Regions from separate parts of the Lysinibacillus sp. GW823-FHT02G10 genome, predicted to be linked through region 2. Evidence: riboswitches for the same ligand, from Rfam matches in the RefSeq annotation. Region 2 holds a riboswitch; each other region holds the start of a gene.

Region 1 (5,265 bases), on a different contig from region 2:
AAGATGGCAATATGGATATATTGATTGGCTGCACCTACTCCTGATACAGCATTATCTGATAAAGCACTGAGCATAAAAGTATCGGCTAGTCCCATCAACATAAATAGAAAAACTTCTAAGAAGATTGGCCATGTTAAATGGAATAGACTTAACTTATTTGTCTCTTTAATTGTGTCTGCCAATACTTTCACTTCTCCTATTTTTTCTTAAAAATCTATTGTATCTTATCACAAATATTCAGACTGTAAAGAGATTTATAGGAAGACAGTGCTTCCACATAAAAAATCCCTTTCACATCGTGTGAAAGGGCTCATTTTTAAATTAAGCAATAAGATTGTAATTGCTCTCGTTTTTCAATTGTTAGGCCAAATTCCTGCTCTAAAAACCCAGTCTTAGAACCATAGCGACGATCCATCGCATCCAATGCTGCTTGTAAATAGTCTTCACGGGCGGACATTAATGCATAAAATTGCTGTAGTTCTTGCTCATTATACTGATGCTGAATAGCCTGAGCCATTCGTTCTACCATTGGACGTAAATGTATATTAGTATCTAAATAATCCTCCATGATAGTCTCCACGGGTACATCTAAAGCTAGTAAAATAAGTGCTCCTCCAATACCCGTTCGGTCCTTACCAACTGCGCAATGATGTACAAGACCTAGATTATTAGGATTTTGAATCGTTTGCATTAACTCTTTAAATGAAAGATTGTTAAAAGGCATTTGTGCATAAAAATCCCGAAACATCTCAGGGCTTACCACTTTATAGAAATCTCTACCACCAGCATTGGTTGGCATTTCAAAAGCATGATTACCCTTCGCTGGGATTTGTATATATTGAGCATGCGAGAACACTGGGTTAGGATTATGATACGCCTCATTGTTATCGCGATAATCAAAAATGGTCTTAATCCCTAACGTTTCAAATAGCTCTTTATCCGACAGTGTCATTTTTCCAAGGGCAGCTGAGCGGTAAAATAAACCGTTCTTTACCCTACGCCCATCTTTTGTTTTATATCCACCCATGTCTCGGAAATTATAGACTGCTTCAAATGGAATTACCTTTGTCTCTAATTGCTCCAATCACTACACCTCCTAAGATTATCAAGCATACTTACTTTTATTTTAAAGAACAAACTACATTAATTCCAATTTTCACGCTAGGTAATAATTTAAACCACATAAAAAATGCTAGCTGAATGGCTGACAGCTAGCATGGAAACATTTCTTATTTAAATAACTCTGGGTACACAGCCTTCGCTACTAATTCTACAGCTTCACCAATACGCGGACCAGGTCGATTAGAGATATCTGTATCAATGGACAATACCGCTTTGTTTTGAATAGCTTTCACAGTATTCCAACCATCTCGTCCAAGAATTTCTCCTATTGGATCTTCTGTATAGTTTACTGTTGTTAAAATAACATCTGGATTTTTCGCAATAACATCTTCCTCATTCACTTTTGCCCAGCTATTCAAGTCAGAAAAAACATTATTAACATTAGCTGCATCTAATATTTCTTGCTGGAAAGTGCTAGAGCCTGCTGTATATATATCTGGCTTAGGGCTAACCTCTAAATAAACATTTTTCGGCGTTTTTACATCCTTCACCTTCGTTTGTACTTCAGCAATTTTCGCTTTAATCTCTTCGTTTAATTTATTTCCTTTATCAGGAACATCCATCACAGCAGCAATTTGTTCGATATCTCCATAAACATCGTCGAAAGTAGTCGCAGATTGAATAACAAACACTTTAATTCCTGCGTCCTCAAGCGGCTTTAGGGCATCCTTATCACCGATTGTATAAGCAATGACAACATCTGGCTTTAACGCTATAATTCTTTCACTGTTAAAGTTCGTAGTATCAGAGACACGTTCAATTTTTTGTGCTTCCTCTGGGTAAGTATCGTACTCAGTTGCTCCTACAATTTTATCGCCAACACCTAAAGCAAACAAAATTTCAGTATTACTTGGTTGTAAAGATACAACTGTTTTTGGTACTTCTTTAAACTCTATTTCCACTCCACGGTCATCTGTCACTTTATAGCTTGTTTTCTCTGCTTGTTGTGTATCTTGCGAAGCATCTTTATTTTTTGTATCTTCAGCAGTGCCACAGCCTGCTAATACCAGTGCAAGTAAGAGCACTGATAGCCATTGGAAATTAAATACTTTTTTCATTGTTATTCTCCTTTTTCTTTTTCATTGGGTAGGATTTACTAATAAACGGTATTTCCGCTATTCCAGCTTGCTGATTCATAAAAACAGCCATGACAAAACATACATTAGCTAATAAACCAAGGTAATCGAAAAGAATAGCTGGAACCTCTCGTTCTTCTGATACTTTGTGTAAAGTACGATATGATTTTTTTGCCTCACTGCGACAAAGATGTAAGGCTGCAGCAGCCTCTGTTCCTTGAGGTAAAACAAAACTTTGAATCTCTTCCTTCACATGGCGAACGTAAAAATCATAACGTTCACTTAACCAAGATAAATCCTCTTCAGTTACTGCTAATTTCCCACGTACTGAGCCATTCACATGATAAGCCATAGGTAACATAAGCAATAAATCCTCAGCAACAACTTGAACATCCTCTTTTTTTACCGCAGCTAATGCAACTCCTAGATGTGTTGTCAGGCTATCTGTTCGAATTTCAAAATCGACCGTTGAAGCTTTCTCACGCATAAATGGATAACAAGAATAACGGGCATCTTTTTTCACTTGCTTCCCCCCTATTTTCTATAATGAAAAATTCTTATTTGAAAGGCATAAAAAAGTCGCTCCTTTTTGCAAAGGAACGACAAAAATAACATAATGAGCCATCAAACTGGACAAAGCCTATGTATTTGCCGTATATCCTCCTAGCTTCCGAGAAGTTTTTATACGTTCAAATAAAGGTCGGTCTCCTGGCTTGTACAGTTCGTCACATGAAACGAATGTGTTATAAAGGACCTTCCCATCTTCTTTGAGACAGTGGTAAATCTTTATAATGGCTGCACTTACAGTTGCGGAAACAGCTCCGGTTTTTCACCGGATTCCCGATTATGCTAATTAGCACCTTTATTCTGCAAGAATATTTCATTTGTAAAGCAGTTTATCATATATGCTTCAGAAAAAATAGCTGTACACAGTTTTAAAATATAGCATTATTTCTACTTGAAGAGAAAACCCTAACAAATTTTTACATTATTAAGAAATTTACTATAATAGTGTTTCAATTGCTTTTTCAATATCGAGCTGTGAATCTGTTGGTTCAAAGCGTGCGACGGTCTTACCATTAGCATCTACTAGAAATTTTGTAAAGTTCCAGCGAATATTACGACCATCTAAAAAGCTTGGGGCAAGTTGAACAATTGCTTCTGCCAACATTTTCTCCTGCATACTTGCCTTCCCAAACTCTCGGTAATCCACTTCATGCTTTAAATAATTAAAGAGTGGATGGGTAGCCTCTCCATTTACCTGTACAAGCTCAAAAATCGGGAATGTGACCCCATAGTTTACCTTGCATAGATGCTTAGTTTCCTCCCCATCTTCAGGATTTTGATGGCCAAATTGATCACAAGGGAATCCAAGAACTACAAAATTCTCTTTTCCATATCTATCATACATTTTCTGTAAGTCTTCAAATTGATATGTAAATCGGCATTGGTTTGCCGTGTTAACAATTAACATTGTTTTTCCACGATATGTTTCCATCGATAAAATTTCGCCATTAGGCTTCCGAACTAGATAATTATAAATGCTCATGCATAATCCCCTTTTTTCATTCATTATAGTTGACTATTCTATCGTTCATCAAAGAATTTGCACAAAAAAACACCACCTCGCTACTTTGAACGGATGGCTGACTTATACTTCTTTTTATATTTAGCATCTTGTTCTTCATTAATTAAACGATGGGCAATATCTAATAATTTCGAGTCATTTGTTTGATCATATAACTTTTTAAATGACATTATAATATCCTGACGAATAAGAGATGGCTGTTTTTCATCTATACATGTTTGAAATCTTTTAGCTAGATACGATACAACCAAATCTCTTTGTACTGGACCCGCCTGTCCAATTTTCCAAATTGCTTGTAATGCATGCCTTGCCGTAGCAGATTGTTCATCGTAAGTCACAGCCCAAATCTTTAAAAAATCCTCCAAGACCCTTTCTTCTGGATCACTTTTTGCAGCTAAAGCGCATAAAATTTGTGCAGCACGTGCACGAGAATAACCATTATTGTATGTAAGAGCTTTTATTAGCTGTTCCCAAACTGCATATGTCCAATCTACGGGTTCTTGCATAATTTTTATTAATTCCTCGTAAGATTCATATTGAATATCGCGATCATGCTCTGTTAGATTACTAAAAAGTTGCAAAATCTCTTTTTCCATAATTCATCCCTACCTTTATTGTTTCAGAACGTAATAAAATTTGATTTATGGTACACTTAACTTAATTTTTTTCGCAAAGAAGGTGAGTTTATGAATAAATTTAATGCTAGGAAATTGATTTTTCGGTTGATTGTGATAATATCACTACTTCTAGCTGCCTATTTTGTTATCCCAGTGTCCATGCCTTTAATACTTGCTGGGATTAGTGCATTTTTCTTAGAACCAATTGTCATGTTCTTTAAACGGAAATGGAAAATGTCACGGAAAATAGCAGTTGCTTTTATTTACATAGTGAGTGTTATTGTTATATCTATTATTTGTTATCTTTCTATTACACAAATAATGACACAAATAATTTTACTATCTAAGCAAGCTCCCTATTATATTTCCAAGCTATCAGATATGTGGCTTCATATGCAAGAAAATATTTCTAAATACACAGAAGACTTTCCACCTGAAGTAAGTGCTTCGCTTCAAAAAACCACTATGGATTTCATAAAGAAAGTCGAAGAATCCTTTTTAAGCTTCTTTAATTATAGCAAAGTTTCTGCCTTCTTTTCAGAGATACCCAGCCTATTTATCAGTCTTCTCGTTTATATGATTGCGCTATTCCTATTTATGCTTGATTTGCCTAAGTTAAAGCAAATCACTTATAAATATTTAAAGCCCAATACAGCAAAGAAGATAAAAATTATTTTAAATCGCTTAAAAGATGCAACATTTGGCTATATGAAGGCTCACTTATTTGTAAGCTTTATTATTGGAGGCGTCACACTCATTGGACTGCTATTAATCCAACCGAAATATGCAGTAACAATGACGATTATTATCTGGTTAATAGATATTGTACCATTCCTAGGCTCTATCATTATTCTAGCGCCAT
Region 2 (5,265 bases):
TCTCTCATGACTTAAAGGCTGTTTCCTATTTATGCGATCGCATTTATGTGATGAAGGCTGGAACCATTGTTGATGAGAGCAACAAAGAGAATAACGGCTTTACCTTCACGGACAGCTATGCAAAAATGCTGTTTCAGGCAATGGATCATTGATTTGGCAAAACACTTCCTTGAATGGGAAGTGTTTTTTTTATGAGTGAACTAGCGCAGCTAATTTTTCAGTGAACTCCTCAGATATTGTGTAGATAGTATGCGTATCCTCGACATGCATCAAACTACTGTTTTGCCCTTTATCACCTAACCAAAGATGATAGCGATATTTGTTTCCTGCCTTGTCCACTATTTGTACATCATATTCTGGCGAAGCCATATTGACAACACCCTCGTTTTTGACTGTTGTTGCAATGGCTTGTTGGAATAGTGTAAGTGATTCTTCATCCGTATATTCTTTAAAAAAATCAGTGTTCACCTTGTTAAATTTAGCACCAATAGAAATGCTGACCTTAGCTAATTTATCATCTGGTTTTTCATTACATCCTAGTAAAACAACGGCTAGTAGAGACACTAAGGCAGCTATCATTATTCGCAACCACTCACCCCCTCTATAGGCTAAATAATACCACCATTTCCTGTCGTAGCTCTCACTTTTTTGTAATACATTAAATAAACGAGAGCGAAAGGGGACAGATAGTGGGCTTATTTGATGGATTGATCGGCAATGCAAGCGAGGTGAATTTAGAAAAACTACAGGAGGAGGTCCATAATTTATTAATTCCAAACGAGACAGTCAAGAACGCCTATAAAATTATTAGAGACACGTTTATTTTTACCAATAAACGATTGATCCTCATTGATAAGCAAGGAGTGACTGGCAAGAAAACAGAGTATCATTCCATTCCCTATAAAAATATCGTTCATTTTTCAGTCGAAACAGCTGGAACATTTGATTTAGATGCAGAGCTTAAAATATGGGTGTCTGGCAGTCCATTACCGATTCAAAAAAACTTCAATAAGGCGACAAATATTTATAAGGTGCAAAGCGTCTTAGCACAGTATGTTTTGGGGACGTAATGAAGGTGCTAATAGTACGTGTGCACAACCAAAAGCCCGCAGATTTGCGAGGCTTTTCTGTCGTGCCAGGAAGGGGTCGGTGTAACGGATTTTAAATCGGCTTCATGATTACGGTAAGCTCGAAAATACTGTCAAGTGTAAATAAGAGCGCCTTGGCGAAGTCTTATTCAAATACAATCATTTCTCCGACTTCTTTAAACCCGAAGCGTTTATAAATATTTTTTCCATCCTCTGATGCCTGTAAGACTACGGGCTTTTGCTTATCGATTGTTTGACTGAGTAGGAATTGAAACATCTCACTGCCATAACCCTTGCCCCTATACGCATCTTTTGTCATCACATCATAAATCCCATAGCTATGTTTACTGTCGATTAATAATCCCGTAGCGATAGGTACTTCCTTTATACAACCAATAAACATGCGAGCATTTGATGCTAGTTTTTCCTGTGAGAATTGATGAAAGTAAATTTCTAATGCATCTCTTTCTGCTGTTTCTCCAAATAAACTTAGAAAAACTTCCTTATATTGTAGAAGCTCTTCCTTGTTACTTACTTCTGTGATGGTAAGATAATTGGAAATTCGTGGACCTGTGTGAAGTGTATGGTCAAGCTTCATCATCATATTTCGTTCAGCTTCCTGTAAATTGCAGTCTTTTATCAGTTGTAGCCAATCATCGCTTAGATAGTTGGCATCCACCCACGTGCTGAAGGGAAGTTTATTCACAATGAAATGATTAATCCTTTGTTTAAGATGATTTTCCTTATGAATTATAGGCGATTTCGCTACTAACAAATTAAATGTATCAGTTGGAATATTTGTATTGGCTATGACAAAATGAGCTTCCTCTATAATTTGTCCAGAAACGGCTCGAGTAAATAGTTTCATTTTTTCCTCTAAATTACTCGTTACTAATTGTTGACTTGTTTTCATATTTTTCATCCTTCCCCTATTAGAAGTTCACTATCTTTCATTATAAAGTCAATGAAAGATAAAAAATACGCAGTTCACCTTTTTTATATCCCGCTATAACTTTATTAGTAGTTTGGAAAATATTGTGATATTTGACTTTAGAAAAACACTACTTTACAATTGATTTTAGTAATCTAATAGGAATGTGCATATACTCATTCCTATGACAACTGAATAGCGTGTAGTAATAGGTGTAAATTGCGTGCAATTTGCTTAAAAGGGAAGTCGGTGCGAATCCGACACTGTCCCGCAACTGTAAATGTGAGCGACTTTTCAGTATCCACTGTCTTTGGACGGGAAGGAGAAAAGAAGCGATGATCATGAGTCAGGATACCTGCCTGTTACGAGTACACACCATAAACCTACGAGGAATAGGAGGTGGCATGTTGACAAAACAGAATGCTCTGTTCGTCACAGTACGTCAAACGCCCATAGTAAATGAAAGGGTTCACAATCGAACTCGTTCACACATACTTAGGGTTTGTTTGGCATTGTGTGATGAAAGAAGATAAAATGAAGGATTTCCTCAAAAGTAGGGAGTCCTTTTTGTTTTGAAAATATGTACGCAAAGGGGATGCACGTATGACAAATATTCATGTAACGACAATGTTGGAAACGCCTTATGAAGATCTGAACATTTGTAAGCAACCACGCACAGAAGTTGCCAAGAAAGCGAAAACAAGAATGGTGGTCGAGTCTCTGATCGATCAATTATTAGCAACGAAGCTGATTCGCAATGATCGCTTCTTTGAGCAAATCTTATATAATAAAGAAATTATTTGGATACAAAATGGGGATGTGGACGGTCATCTTTTAGCGAAAGCAGCCATAGCAGATGAACTAAAAACAAAGACAAATAGTTTTATGATGTACATGCCGACCAATCCGATTGTCTATGAGGTCAACGGAGAAGCGTATCACTTAATTACGCGCATTGATTCTACACGCGCAAAGCCCAACCTCGACCGTCTATCATTGGAGCCAAAGCCTGTTTTAAGTGCTGCTCGTGTCAATGACTTATTATGCTCGATTGTCATGCGCTTTTACGAAACATATTTATATGATTTAGCATCTCATCATGACAAACTCATTGCATTTGTGCAGCAGGAATATGCCCAATTTATTGAAGCGGTGCAAGCGTTAAATGATTATCATTTCAACTGGCATCCACGTGGAAACGGTCACGAGCTTTTACTGCAATTAATTGATCATCTACAACTATTAAAAAGTCAACCTGGTAAGGTACTAATTGATTTTACGAACAAGCATGACTATGTAATAGTTGAACCCGCATATTTGTTGGACAATCCAACAAAGAAAGCTGTCGGTGCACTATAAAAACAAGCCCTCCATTTTTTGGAGGGCTTGTAATATCTTATGGCAGGGTAGAGATATATTGATGCCCAAGCAAGAAATACCCGCGCTAGAGCGATGGATACCAGTGGAAGCCGAGGAAATACCAGAAGTGCCCACCCTACAGGCAATGCATGGCTGCCTGTGCTTCTTGCCATGGAACCGAATATCCTTTGCCCTTAGCACAAAAGATACTAGAGGAACTATACTCAGGGTCGGCATTTTTATCGTAGCCAATCTGTGCAATCACATCCTCTGTATTATGGCACACATCATAGCCATCAAATTGGAGTGTGAGTGCACCTTTCCCATTTGTATAGGCGGCAAAGGTTGTGCTGTAGCTCATTAAAGTGGCAACAGGTGCACGACCTGTTAGGATAACATCCGTTTCGGATAAAATCGGGTCATCGAACGTGCCAGCTGCTTGCTGAATATCAGTCATCATACGACCGATAAAGTCATTTGAAGCTTTCATTTTAAAGCGATAATAGGGTTCAAGTAGGACATTTTGTGCCTGCTCCAGCCCCTGACGCAGGGCACGGAAACTGGCTTCACGGAAATCTCCCCCCGATGTATGTTCATTGTGCCCGCGACCTGTTAGAAGTGTAAAATGAATATCTGTTACAGGGAAGCCTGTTAGTAGCCCATGATGGTCACGCTCAAACAGATGCTTTTCAACAAGGCGCTGATTGCCTACAGATAAATGATCGGCATGACAGGCATTGGTGAAGGTATTACCTGTTCCACGTGGATTTGGCTCCATTAATAAATGAACTTCTGCATAATGCTTGAGGGGCTCGAAATGACCATAGCCCGTTACGGTCGTCGCAATGGTTTCCATGTATAAAATTTGCGGCTCACCAAAGGAGACAGCTAATGAAAAACGCGTCATTAATACCTCAGTCAGGACCTCCAATTGAATGGCACCCATAATATGCACATGGATTTCCTGAAATTTTTCCTGCCAGACCACACGCAAGGACGGTTCTTCTGCTTCGAGTAAACGGAAAATCTGTAGCACTTCCTTGATATGCTGATCACCCTCATATTGAACCTTTGCCTGTAAGGTTGGGACAAGCTCATAGGGCTGTGATAGCATCGTTGTACCGATTCGATCCCCAATGTTTGCTTGGCTCAGTCCTTTGACAGCGAAAATTTCTCCTGCCTCTACCTGTTGAACGGTCTCAAAGCGACTGCCGTTATAAAGGCGAATTTCGGTCACTTTTTCTGTTACTTCGTCAAATGAAAATTCATCTCGTACATGCAACGAGCCCTTGGTTGCCTTCATAAAGGTTAAACGCTGGTGACCATCATGACGAATCTTAAAAACCTCGCCCTCAAATGGGGCATCCTTGTCAAAATGGGAAGCCGTTAACAACGGGAGCTGGTCAAGAAATTCCTGAATGCCCTCATCCTTTAAGGCCGAGCCAGCAAAGCAAGGGAAGGCACCTTCATTTTTAATCATTTCCTTTAATTGAGCAAGACACTGTTCATGCTCCAATGACTCATTTAGAAAGGCATCAAGCAATTTTTCGTCGCGCTCCGCCAGCCATTCCATAATATTATTTGATACATAGTCTGCTCGCAGTGGCTCATCGATGAATAATACATACTGAGAGCAATCTTTACGAAGCTGGCTGATGACGGCCTCCATATTGGCACCCTCACGATCCATTTTGTTGATAAAGAAGAAGGTAGGGACATGGTATTGACGTAAAAGTTGCCACACTGTTTCTGTATGGCCCTGTATCCCTTCGACAGCGCTAATGATAATAATGGCATAATCCATCACACGAATGGCACGCTCCATCTCAGGGGAGAAATCGACATGCCCTGGCGTATCAATCAATGTGTATGTATCATCGCCAATAT
Region 3 (5,265 bases), on a different contig from region 2:
TAAATCGGAGGCGTCCTGTATTCATTTATTTAAAATGGCATGACGAAGAAGGATGGGAGTAATTAAGATAAAAATTCATAAATACCTTCCGCAATAAATTCTGCAGGACCACGCATCCAGATATGGTCATTGTCAGCCCATCGAATGACTAAGTCACCGCCACTAAGTTGGACTACTATCTCTTCTCCCTTCTGACAAAAACCATTTAATATAGCAGCCACTACCGCTGCACAAGCACCTGTCCCACATGCCTCTGTTATACCCGAACCTCGTTCCCAAACGCAGCATTTTAATGCCTTCTCATGAACAACCTCTACAAACTCAACATTGCAGCGATAAGGAAATCTCATATCGTTTGCTATAATACCGCCTAATGTTCCTAATGGTACTTGCTCGATCGCATTCACAAAAACTACAGTATTCGGATTGCCCAAAAACAAAGCTGTTACCAAAAGAGATTGTTGGGGTAAAGGAAATATCTCATTGATGACAAGCTCATTTGGGTTTCCTAACATCGGAATGTCTTTGCGCAATAAGAGAGGTTTGCCCATATCGACAATCACTTCTATTACACGATTGTCTTGCACCACTACCTGTGCCAGCATAATCCCGGATTTCGTTTCAATCGTAATTAGCTCTTGTCGTACAATATGACGTTCAAAAATATACTTAGCAACACAGCGAAGACCGTTACCACAATTTGTCCCCTCAGATCCATCTTTATTAAATACACGCATACCACAGTCAGCAATTTTAGAGGGTTGGATAATAATCAATCCATCTGAGCCAATACCAGTATGGACATTGGCCATTTTTTGAGCCAATTCACAAAAGATATCTTCCTTGTAATCATGTTGGAAAAGATCAAGATAGATATAGCTGTTGCCAATACCATGCATTTTCGTAAAGGCTATTTGCATACAGTCACTCCTTAAAGGATGTTTTATGTATCTAATAGAAGATGAAACTTTTCTATATTTGGCTAAACCCCTTAGTGAACTGTTCAGGAACATATGTAAGATACGGCTTCCCTGTCATTGGATGTATTTGAATATCCGCAAAAACACCAAATACATCTTGCAGCACTGTTGGCGTAAGTACTTCCTCTGGTGTACCATGACAAACTATTCGCCCTTGCTGTAAAACGTAAATTTGATCGCAATACATAGCAGCAATATTCAAATCATGTAAAGCTGCTACTACGGTTAAATGCAAAGTCTGAATTAAATCCATAAGTTGAAGTTGATGTTGAATATCTAAATGATTCGTCGGCTCATCTAATATTAATATCTGTGCTTGTTGAGCGAGTGCCCTTGCAACCATGACACGTTTTTTCTCGCCACCAGAAAGCGAACTAAAGTCTCGTTTCTCTAAATGCGATATGCCCGTTTGTCTAAGAGCCTCTTTAACAATTTGAAAATCTTTCTCTTGATCAAGCTCTAACAGCTTTTTATGTGGGGTTCTTCCCATACTGACTAAATCATGCACAGTGAAATCAAATAATACGGGTGTCTCTTGGCTTACAACAGCCAAATTTTTCGCAATTGCTTTACTTGATTGCTTTAATATATCTTGCTCATTTAATACTACCGATCCACTTTCAGGTTTTAGGAGACGATACATATTTTTTAACAATGTTGATTTTCCGCTCCCATTAGGACCAATTAATCCAACAAATTGCTTTTCTTTTATTTGAATGCTTACATCATGCAGTATACGCTGATCGTAAATGGAGAATGATACTTGTTTCGCTTCTAATGTCATGGAAGTTAATCTCCTTCACCGAAAGAATAGTTGTTACGACGGAGAAGCCAAATGAAAAATGGTCCTCCACAAAAAGCTGTAATAATACCAATTGGCATTTCCTGAGGAGCAATAATAATTCGAGCAAAGGCATCTGCCCACACTAAGAATATTCCACCTATTAAAGCACTGATAGGTATTACGTATTTATAGTTTGAGCCCACAATTAAACGCACAATATGGGGAATAATCAAACCCACAAATCCTATAGAACCACTAACTGCGACAAGCACACCTGTTAATAGAGATACTAGTAGTATTAACTGAATGCGGAATTGCTGAAGATTAACGCCTAATGTCACTGCCGCCTCTTCTCCTAGTAATAATAAATTTAAATTGCGATAGTGTAGCCACAGTAGCCCAAATACAATAAAAAATACGAAAGCTGGAATCACAATATTATTCCATTTGGCTCCAGCTAAACTACCTAGCATCCAAAACATAACAGCCTTTAAGGCCCCTTCTTGCTTTGACATCATTAAAATAAAGTTAGAGATAGCCGTTAAGATAAAGGACACAGCCATGCCTGCCAATAGCAAGCGGAAAATAGAGACACGTCCCCCAACACGTGATAAGAAAAAGACAAGTGCAATGGCAAGTAATGAACCAAGGAATGCGGATACTGAAAGAGCGTAAATACCTAAAAATGAAAAGGCTCCTAAAATAATCACAGAAGTAGCTCCGACAGCTGCCCCTGAAGAAATCCCTAGAATATACGGGTCTGCAATAGAATTACGTACTAGTGCCTGAATGGCTGCCCCTGCAATAGCTAACCCCGCTCCTACTATCGCAGCTAGCAAAACACGAGGTGCTCTTATTTGCCAGATGATGATTTCCTGAGAGCGACTCCAATCTTGCTCGATCGAATTTTGTATAAAAGGAATTTTAGAAAGAATAACTTTCCATACATATAACGGTGTAACTGAAACTGAGCCAACCATTACAGCAAAGGTCATTGAAACAATTAATACCATGAAAAGTACGAAGGAAAATAACATAAATTTTTTATTCATCTGTTTTAAACTCCTACTGAATATTGATGAATGAAGCAATAAAAAAAGGTATCCCATGCGAAAATGCGCATAGAAATACCCAAGATTAAACAAAGTCAGAAAAATATCCAGCTATTGTCCGTAATTGCTTGCATCCTCGTGGGCATTACAGGTATTACTAAATGGCAGGTCTCCTGGCTTCGATTCACTATCCTATAATTGCCTTCCCATTCTTAAACAGTGGCAAATCATATTATAGGATTCCTCGTTACAGTTGCGGGACAGCGTCGGACTTCCACCGACTTCCCTTTTAAGTGACATTCAAAATGTCACACCAATAGTATTTGAAGTTATAAAATTGTGACGGTTCTATCATACATTTTTATAGATAGATAGTCTACTTCAATTTAATTCAGCAATTGAGTTAACTTATATAAATAATAAGGTTGACACAAATACATTCGTTTTTTACACTAGCAGTAATAACTTATAAAACGAGGTGAAATCATGGCAACTGTTACACAACATAGTCACCATAAGTTAAGAACTGTTGACATTACCTACATTGGATTATTTACAACGTTAATGATGGTGGGTGCTAATATCACTTCCTTTGCACCTTTTATGGTAGTTGGTGGTGTACCCATTACGCTTCAAACCTTCTTTGCAATTTTAGCAGGGCTTATTCTTGGTAGTAGAAAAGGTGCGCTTGCCTGCACAATTTATATGTGCGTAGGATTGGCAGGAGCTCCTGTCTTTGCTCGTTTCGGGGGTGGAATTGGCCAAATTTTAAGCCCTACCTTTGGGTTTATTATTACTTTTATATTTGCGGCATTTGTTGCGGGGTTAATCGTAGAACGAAGCGGAACAAAGAAAAGTTTTATCGTAGCTGCTTTGGTAGCAACGGCTATAAATTATTTGATAGGAACAAATTGGATGTTTTTTGCCTATAAGCTATGGGCAAGTGCGCCAGAGAATTTTTCATATAAGCTCGCTTGGCTTTGGATGATTCCTCCACTACCAAAAGATATTATTTTAGCTATTTTTGCTGGTATCTTCGCCCATAGATTACAAAAAACATTGAAGATCATGCCTAATCAATAGCATATCTCCCCGCCAGACTAAAGAAATGTTTTTCATAGGTTATATCCATCGTTTCTGCACATTTATTTGCTACATTAGGAGCACATAGTGAGGAGGATATCATATGAAATTCAATAAAAGATGGTCAGTCGGACTATTATCAGTAGTCGCTCTAATTAGTTTATCGGCTTGTACAGAGGATCAAACAAATCCTGCGTCCACTTCTAATGAAGCTGCTGAAGAAATGGATCATTCTACAATGAACCATTCAAGTTCTGGCGAAGTACCAGTAACGTTAAAAAAAGCTGAAAATCCGAAATTTCCTATAGGAAGCACAGCCATTATTACAGATGGACATATGGAAGGTATGAAAGGGGCCGAAGCAACAATAGTAGGTGCCTATACTACAACTGCCTATGTTATTTCCTATGAGCCTACAACTGGTGGAAAGCGAATAGAAAAGCATAAGTGGGTAATTCATGAAGAATTAATTGACCCACAAGAAGCACCACTGGCTCCTGGAACAGAAGTAAAAACGGACGCAACACATATGGAAGGTATGGAAAATGCGACTGTCCTTATTGACGAGGCTGTGCAAACAACTGTATATATGGTTGATTATACTTCCACTACAAGTGGTGAAGCTGTAACAAATCATAAATGGGTAACAGAAGAAGAGCTTAGTCCAAAATAATAGAAATAACCTCTACCTTCAATTCTGGTAGAGGTTAATTTCTAGCTTTTATGTTCCATTTGCTTTCTCTTTGCAGACTTATGCCATTTATAGCCGATGCCCCAAACGGTTTGCAAGTAATCATCCGCCGGAAAACCACTTTTTCTTAATTTTTCTCGTAAATTACGTACATGTGAATCAATGGTACGATCTTCAATCGTTACATCATATCCCCAAACGGCATGTATAAGGTGTTCTCTAGAAAATGCTCTATTTTGATAATCTAAAAATAGGGCGAGCATGGCAAATTCCTTTGGTGTTAATGGAATTGCCTTATGCTGAAAATATACTTCAAAGGACTCTCTATCTAAACAAAGCCCTTCAAAGTTAATCACTTTTTCTTCAGATATCGTTCTTCTTAATACAGCATGTATGCGTGCTAACAATTCTTCCTCATCAAAAGGCTTTAAAACGTAGTCATCAGCACCAAGATTTAAACCTTTTACAATATCAGCGTGTTCTCCTTTTGCAGTAAGCATAATGATAGGAACATCCCAAAACTTCCTAATTTCCTGGCAAACCTGCCACCCATCCATCTCTGGCATCATTATATCCAAAAGAACTAAATCCACATGCTCTTCTTCTAAAAAATCCAATGCCTCTTGTATAGAAGACATTGCTCTACAATTAAATAGTGGTTCCAAATAAAGGGTT
Region 4 (5,265 bases), 180 kb from region 2:
CCACATCTTGTTTGTGATGATTGGAATATTGCCAAGCGCCTTCAACACAGCAGGCGATAGTTCTTCTTCAGTTTTATTGATATATTGGTCAAAATAGCTACCTGATGCATAATCACTGTCCTCAAATCGGTAGAAGGTTGCAGCTTTTTCTTTCGCCATTTCCATCGAAGATTTCAGAGAATAATAGTTCATCGCTTCCATAAAGTGATCCATGAAATCAATGGAATCTTTTGAGCCGTACAGGATGCCTTCTGTCACGAGATGCCCATGGAGGTTCATACAGCCAAGCCCTACAGAATGCATTAATTGATTGGCTTTTGCAACAGACGGAACATTCTTAATGTGTGTCATTTGCGATACATTCGTTAATAGGTGCATGGCTGTATCGACTAATGCGCCGAAATCATTGACTTTACTTGCTGCATGGATATCGATGGAACCTAAGTTACACGATACATCTAATCCATAGTCATTTGGTTGATCCTGGTCCGTAATGATACTTGTCTCTTGTACTTGTAAGATTTCTGTACATAAATTGGACATTTTGACACGTCCAATATTTTTTAAAGGATGTACCTTATTGACATTATCATCAAAGATTTCAAACGGATAACCTGATTCAAATTGTGCTTTTTTCACCTCTGTGTAAAGCTTTCGTGCATTTAAACGTTTAATTTTACGAATTTTAGGGTTATCAAGTAGCTCGTAGTACATGTCTGAAATAGAAATTTCAGACATACGTTTGCCATATTCTTTAAAAATATCGTATGGGCTAAACAAAACAATATCCTTATCACGTTTCATCAGTTCGAAGAAAATACTAGGTATAATAATCCCTGTTGAAAGGGTAGCGAGGCGAATTTTATCATCAGCATTTGGTTTTTTTGATGAAATGAAATTTTCTATGTCTGCATGGAAAATATTTAGATAGACAACACCTGAGCCATTTCGTTGCCCTAACTGATTAGAATAACTGAAAGAATTTTCTAACAGTTTCGCTACTGGGATGACACCACTTGCACGATTTAATATCTCTTTAATTGGATCACCTAATGGACGTAAATCTGTTAAGTTGACCCCAACTCCACCACCAAGGCGTGATAGCTCTAAACAATAGCCAATATTTTCAGCAATACTATTCATGGAGTCATCCATTGATAATTTAAAGCAGCTGACTAATTCACCACGTGCTTTCTTACCACTATTTAAAGCAGTTGGTGTTGCAGGCTGATAGGCTTCCATCATTGCTTCGACAGAGCGTTCTGCTAGAGCCGTGTTGCCTTGAGCTAAATACAAAGCAATAATGACAATACGATCCTCATACTTTTCTAAGATTTCTTCCCCATCACGACTTTTCATAGCATAGCTATCGTAAAATTTGCTTGCGCTCATAAAGGATGGAAAGCGGAAATTATAATCATAGGCTTTCTTGTACAGCTTCTTAATAAATTCCATTTCGTACATGTCGATAAATGCTTTCTCATAGTAGCCCTCATCAACTAAATAGCGTATTTTTTCCTCAATATCTATAAAATAACGCAAACGTACGTTAACATACTCTAAAAAGTAGCGGCGCGTAGCTTCGCGGTCCTTTTCTAACTCAAGTAATCCAGTTGTACTATAACGATTCAGTACGTCATTATTAAGCTTTAAATAGGTTTTCATCTCATTACCCTCGTTTCATAAAACGTTTGTATTGCTTCGTAATCCGTTTGATTACCTCGTAAATCTAATTTCCTTACTAAGGGTACATGATAGGTAGCAGCGATTTTCTCACCAGCAGCGCCAAATACATGATGACCGAAGTTACTATTACCACTGGCAACTACTCCTTTACAAAAATCCCTGTTTTTTTCTAAGAAACGTTGTACCTTTGCTGGAATGTCACCTAAACCATCTGTGTAGGTAATTAAGAGATATGGCTTGTTCAATCGCAATTCTTCCGAGAGCTCGATACATTCTGCCTTTAATTTGGATACAACATTTCGGACATTACCTGTACGACTCGCGTAAACAATCATAGGGCAATCAACTCAATTTGAGAAACAATTTCCTGAACATCTCCTATAAAAGTTTCATTCATCTCTAAAACAGGCACACTTAAAAAACCTGCGTCAATAATCGTTTGCTTTGCTTGTTCATCGTGATCGATGTTAACAATTTCAGCTTCAAGTCCTGCACGTTGTAGTTCAGATTTTACCCAAAGGCATTTTGGACAAATTGTTTTCGTATAAAGTTTCATAGAAATCCCTCTTTTCATAAAATAAAAAAGCCTATCTCCTCTAGAGAGATAGGCTAAATGGAAACGTTAACATACCAAAAATACTGACGTTCCCATCTCTTAATCCCCGAAGAAATGATAAATTTGTTTTATAAAGGCAGGTCTCCTGGCTTTGCTTCATTCTCTGATTCCCTTCCCATGCAAATGCACAGTGGTTGCAATCATCGTCAGCTTCACAGTTGCGGGGACAGCGTCGGAATTGTACCGAACTTCCCTTTTAAACTACATGTAGTAGTACCTTTGTAAAACGAACACAATATATAGTTGTTGTTCAATAGTTTTAAGTGTACCATCCTTCAAATGAAAAGTAAATCAAGATTCTAAACTTCTTTATTTTTGGATTATTCAGTATTTTTAATTATGTAGTTCCAAATAGATTACCACTAATCACTTATACCCAAATCAAAAATCTATTTTTAACGATGTACGTGATTTTCTATTAAAATGGATCTAGAATTCTAATTTGAGTTTAAAGAAATCTTCTATTTTATGTACCATTGAAAAATAGTTGTCTCTATCGTAAGTCCTGAAATAATGATCATCTCTTACCCATTTCAAATGATGCTCATTACATTAATAAAGAGCATGCTTTTATCATAACATGCTCTTACCATTCTATCATTGGGATTATAGTCTAACCTTAACCTCAGTCCCGTCCTGAGCTTTGACATCGACTAGCACAAGTCCTTTATAATTTTGTAGTTCCTTGATAATCGGCTTTAGCATTTCTTTGTCGATGAGGGGAAAGGTAAAGTCTATTTTCTTTTTATCGAAGTATGCCTTTGTCCACTTATTGGCTTGTTGCTGTATCCATTTAGAAGTTAAAATGGAGAGGACAATGGTTAGCACAGTATAGGGAACAGGGACGGTAAAGCGAACGTCTTTTGCTTTCACTTTTACATGCATCATTCGTCGCCTCTACTCAATGAAGACTGCAACGGAATCCCCGTTTGCTGATTTTATATCTACAATTTGTCCATCTAGTTCATTTTCAATTGCTTCAAGAAGAAGATTGATGTCGATATCTTTTACGTATTTTTCCGATTGCGGAATACTTGCAGCGATGCTGTGTCCTGCCATCAATACGGCTTTGACAAGTTTAATTGGTAAATTTACCGTGACATTATCATTTTCGGTGGATACAACACGGACCTTTAACGTTTTATCTAAATACTTTGTTTTTTCCACAAATTTATTCTCTGATTCTTCTTTCTGTTGTAGCACTTGAATCAGCTCTGATCCTTTATCCGCATCAATTTTGCCCTCTTGAATCATCGTTAAAACTTTTGTAATTTCCTCTTTCATGGTCGTTCCTCCCTATTCATCTTTTAAGAGCTTTATGGCTTCATCTGTTGTGATTTCGCCATTTTCAAGCATGCTTACAATTTTTTTCTCATCTACTTCATTTTTCTTCTTTTGAGCATAGCCAAGGGATGAAATAATATCATTTAGCTTGCCTCGAACTGTTGGATACGAAACCCCCAGTTCCTTTTCAACCTCTTTAATATTTCCTCGGCAGGTTAAAAATACTTCCACAAAATGAAGCTGATCCTGTGATAAGGATGCTAGCTTCGACAATTCAAACTCATTTTCAATGGTCGTGTGACAATGAGAACACTGTAACTTCGTAATTTTTAATGTTTTACTGCAGACAGGACAATTTGTGATTACTTGATAAGCCATAGTGAACTCCTTCCTTTAAGTTAAGCTGATTATATAATAAAGAAATTAAAGATGTAAATAATAAAATTAATAATTTTAATTAAAAAATAAATAAAATTAATATCTTGATTAATTTTATTTATTTTTGTTTCTATATTGCTTTAAAAATTAAGAAAACGCCATTTTTAATTTCTCAAAATGGCGTTTCTGTTTAATTGGGTCTATCCTTCTTTTTTCTTTCCCGCGGGTGTGATGGCAAAATTGCATTGTATAACGCTTGTGAAGCGGGGTGCTGATATTTCCCACCCTTGCCTATCTCCTCCACTAGCTGACCATGCTGCATCACAAGGATGCGATCTGACATAAAACGTGTGGCCTGTAAATCATGTGAAATGAATAGATAAGCAAGCTGTAGCTCTTTTTGAAGTCTTTGCAGTAGCTCTATAATCGTCTTTTGCAAAATCATATCAAGACTACTAATGGCCTCATCTAAAACAATCAGTTTCGGCTTTAATGCAAGAGCTCTAGCAATGTTGACTCGTTGCTGCTGTCCCCCACTTAGCTGTGAGGGATAGTTTTGAGCCATTGCCCACTCTAACTCTACACAGTCTAGTAATTCCCTTACTTTCTGTTGTCGCTCTGCTTTGCTAAAATGCTCGAAATTCAAAAACGGTTCTTCGAGTATTTCGAAAATCGTCTGTTTTGGATTAAATGAATGATAACTATTTTGAAAAACAGCCTGTAAATTTCTTCGTATCATTTTTTTCTCTTTGCTGGGTGCTTCGTATAAATTGACACCTTGAAAGATCAGCTCTCCGTTTGTTGGTCGTTCAATCCCTAAAATAATGCGCCCTAATGTGCTTTTTCCAGAACCACTTTGACCGACGATGCCAAGACATTCTCCTTCCTGAAGTGAAAATGTCACATTCTCTAATACAGGGGCTTCCTGTCCTCGTTTGAATAGAAATGGTCTTTGCGCATAGTATTTCTCAATATTTTTTACTTCTAGTAGCGTCATTTTATCACCTCATAGCATTCTCGCTTGTAAAAGTTTCTTGGTATAGGGATGCTGAGGCGCATCAAAAAAATCAAAAACATTTGCTTGCTCAACGATTTCTCCTTGATACATCACAGCCACATCGTCCGCAAGCTCAGCAATGACACCTAAATCATGCGTGACAAGGAGTATGGTAGCATCTGTTTCTGAGCGAATTTGATTAAATAGTGTTAATACTTGTTTCTGATTGATGGTATCCAGAGCAGTCGTAGGCTCGTCTGCGATGTAGAGGGAGGCCTGTATCGCCATTGACAGAGCAATCATC

What was found. Region 2 has a riboswitch for cobalamin ahead of AC1RFD_RS05555 (hypothetical protein). Riboswitches for the same ligand answer to the same signal wherever they lie in the genome.
Region 1: another riboswitch for cobalamin. It lies ahead of AC1RFD_RS19140 (hypothetical protein); the one in region 2 lies ahead of AC1RFD_RS05555 (hypothetical protein).
Region 3: another riboswitch for cobalamin. It lies ahead of AC1RFD_RS20340 (FecCD family ABC transporter permease); the one in region 2 lies ahead of AC1RFD_RS05555 (hypothetical protein).
Region 4: another riboswitch for cobalamin. It lies ahead of AC1RFD_RS06430 (glutaredoxin family protein); the one in region 2 lies ahead of AC1RFD_RS05555 (hypothetical protein).

What each region holds. Positions count from the first base shown of each region.
Region 1 is NZ_JBXAJI010000007.1:178,457-183,721, reverse strand. Features, by position in the region: gene AC1RFD_RS19155 (MATE family efflux transporter) at 1-182, opposite strand, end outside; gene AC1RFD_RS19150 (tyrosine-protein phosphatase) at 317-1,084, opposite strand; gene AC1RFD_RS19145 (ABC transporter substrate-binding protein) at 1,230-2,180, opposite strand; gene AC1RFD_RS19140 (hypothetical protein) at 2,164-2,721, opposite strand; cobalamin riboswitch at 2,880-3,077, opposite strand; gene AC1RFD_RS19135 (glutathione peroxidase) at 3,202-3,747, opposite strand; gene AC1RFD_RS19130 (hypothetical protein) at 3,828-4,382, opposite strand; gene ytvI (sporulation integral membrane protein YtvI) at 4,473-5,265, shown strand, end outside.
Region 2 is NZ_JBXAJI010000001.1:1,051,686-1,056,950, forward strand. Features, by position in the region: gene AC1RFD_RS05535 (ABC transporter ATP-binding protein) at 1-152, shown strand, start outside; gene AC1RFD_RS05540 (YhfM domain-containing protein) at 190-579, opposite strand; gene AC1RFD_RS05545 (PH domain-containing protein) at 690-1,070, shown strand; gene AC1RFD_RS05550 (GNAT family N-acetyltransferase) at 1,234-2,001, opposite strand; cobalamin riboswitch at 2,213-2,396, shown strand; gene AC1RFD_RS05555 (hypothetical protein) at 2,623-3,378, shown strand; gene AC1RFD_RS05560 (GTP-binding protein) at 3,515-5,265, opposite strand, start outside.
Region 3 is NZ_JBXAJI010000010.1:42,714-47,978, forward strand. Features, by position in the region: gene dapF (diaminopimelate epimerase) at 63-920, opposite strand; gene AC1RFD_RS20335 (heme ABC transporter ATP-binding protein) at 973-1,764, opposite strand; gene AC1RFD_RS20340 (FecCD family ABC transporter permease) at 1,770-2,816, opposite strand; cobalamin riboswitch at 2,963-3,149, opposite strand; gene AC1RFD_RS20345 (biotin transporter BioY) at 3,303-3,899, shown strand; gene AC1RFD_RS20350 (YdhK family protein) at 4,003-4,572, shown strand; gene AC1RFD_RS20355 (response regulator transcription factor) at 4,614-5,265, opposite strand, start outside.
Region 4 is NZ_JBXAJI010000001.1:1,231,683-1,236,947, reverse strand. Features, by position in the region: gene nrdE (class 1b ribonucleoside-diphosphate reductase subunit alpha) at 1-1,665, opposite strand, end outside; gene nrdI (class Ib ribonucleoside-diphosphate reductase assembly flavoprotein NrdI) at 1,662-2,021, opposite strand; gene AC1RFD_RS06430 (glutaredoxin family protein) at 2,018-2,242, opposite strand; cobalamin riboswitch at 2,361-2,538, opposite strand; gene AC1RFD_RS06425 (hypothetical protein) at 2,909-3,190, opposite strand; gene AC1RFD_RS06420 (SHOCT-like domain-containing protein) at 3,200-3,586, opposite strand; gene AC1RFD_RS06415 (DUF2089 domain-containing protein) at 3,599-3,964, opposite strand; gene AC1RFD_RS06410 (ABC transporter ATP-binding protein) at 4,155-4,961, opposite strand; gene AC1RFD_RS06405 (ABC transporter ATP-binding protein) at 4,971-5,265, opposite strand, start outside.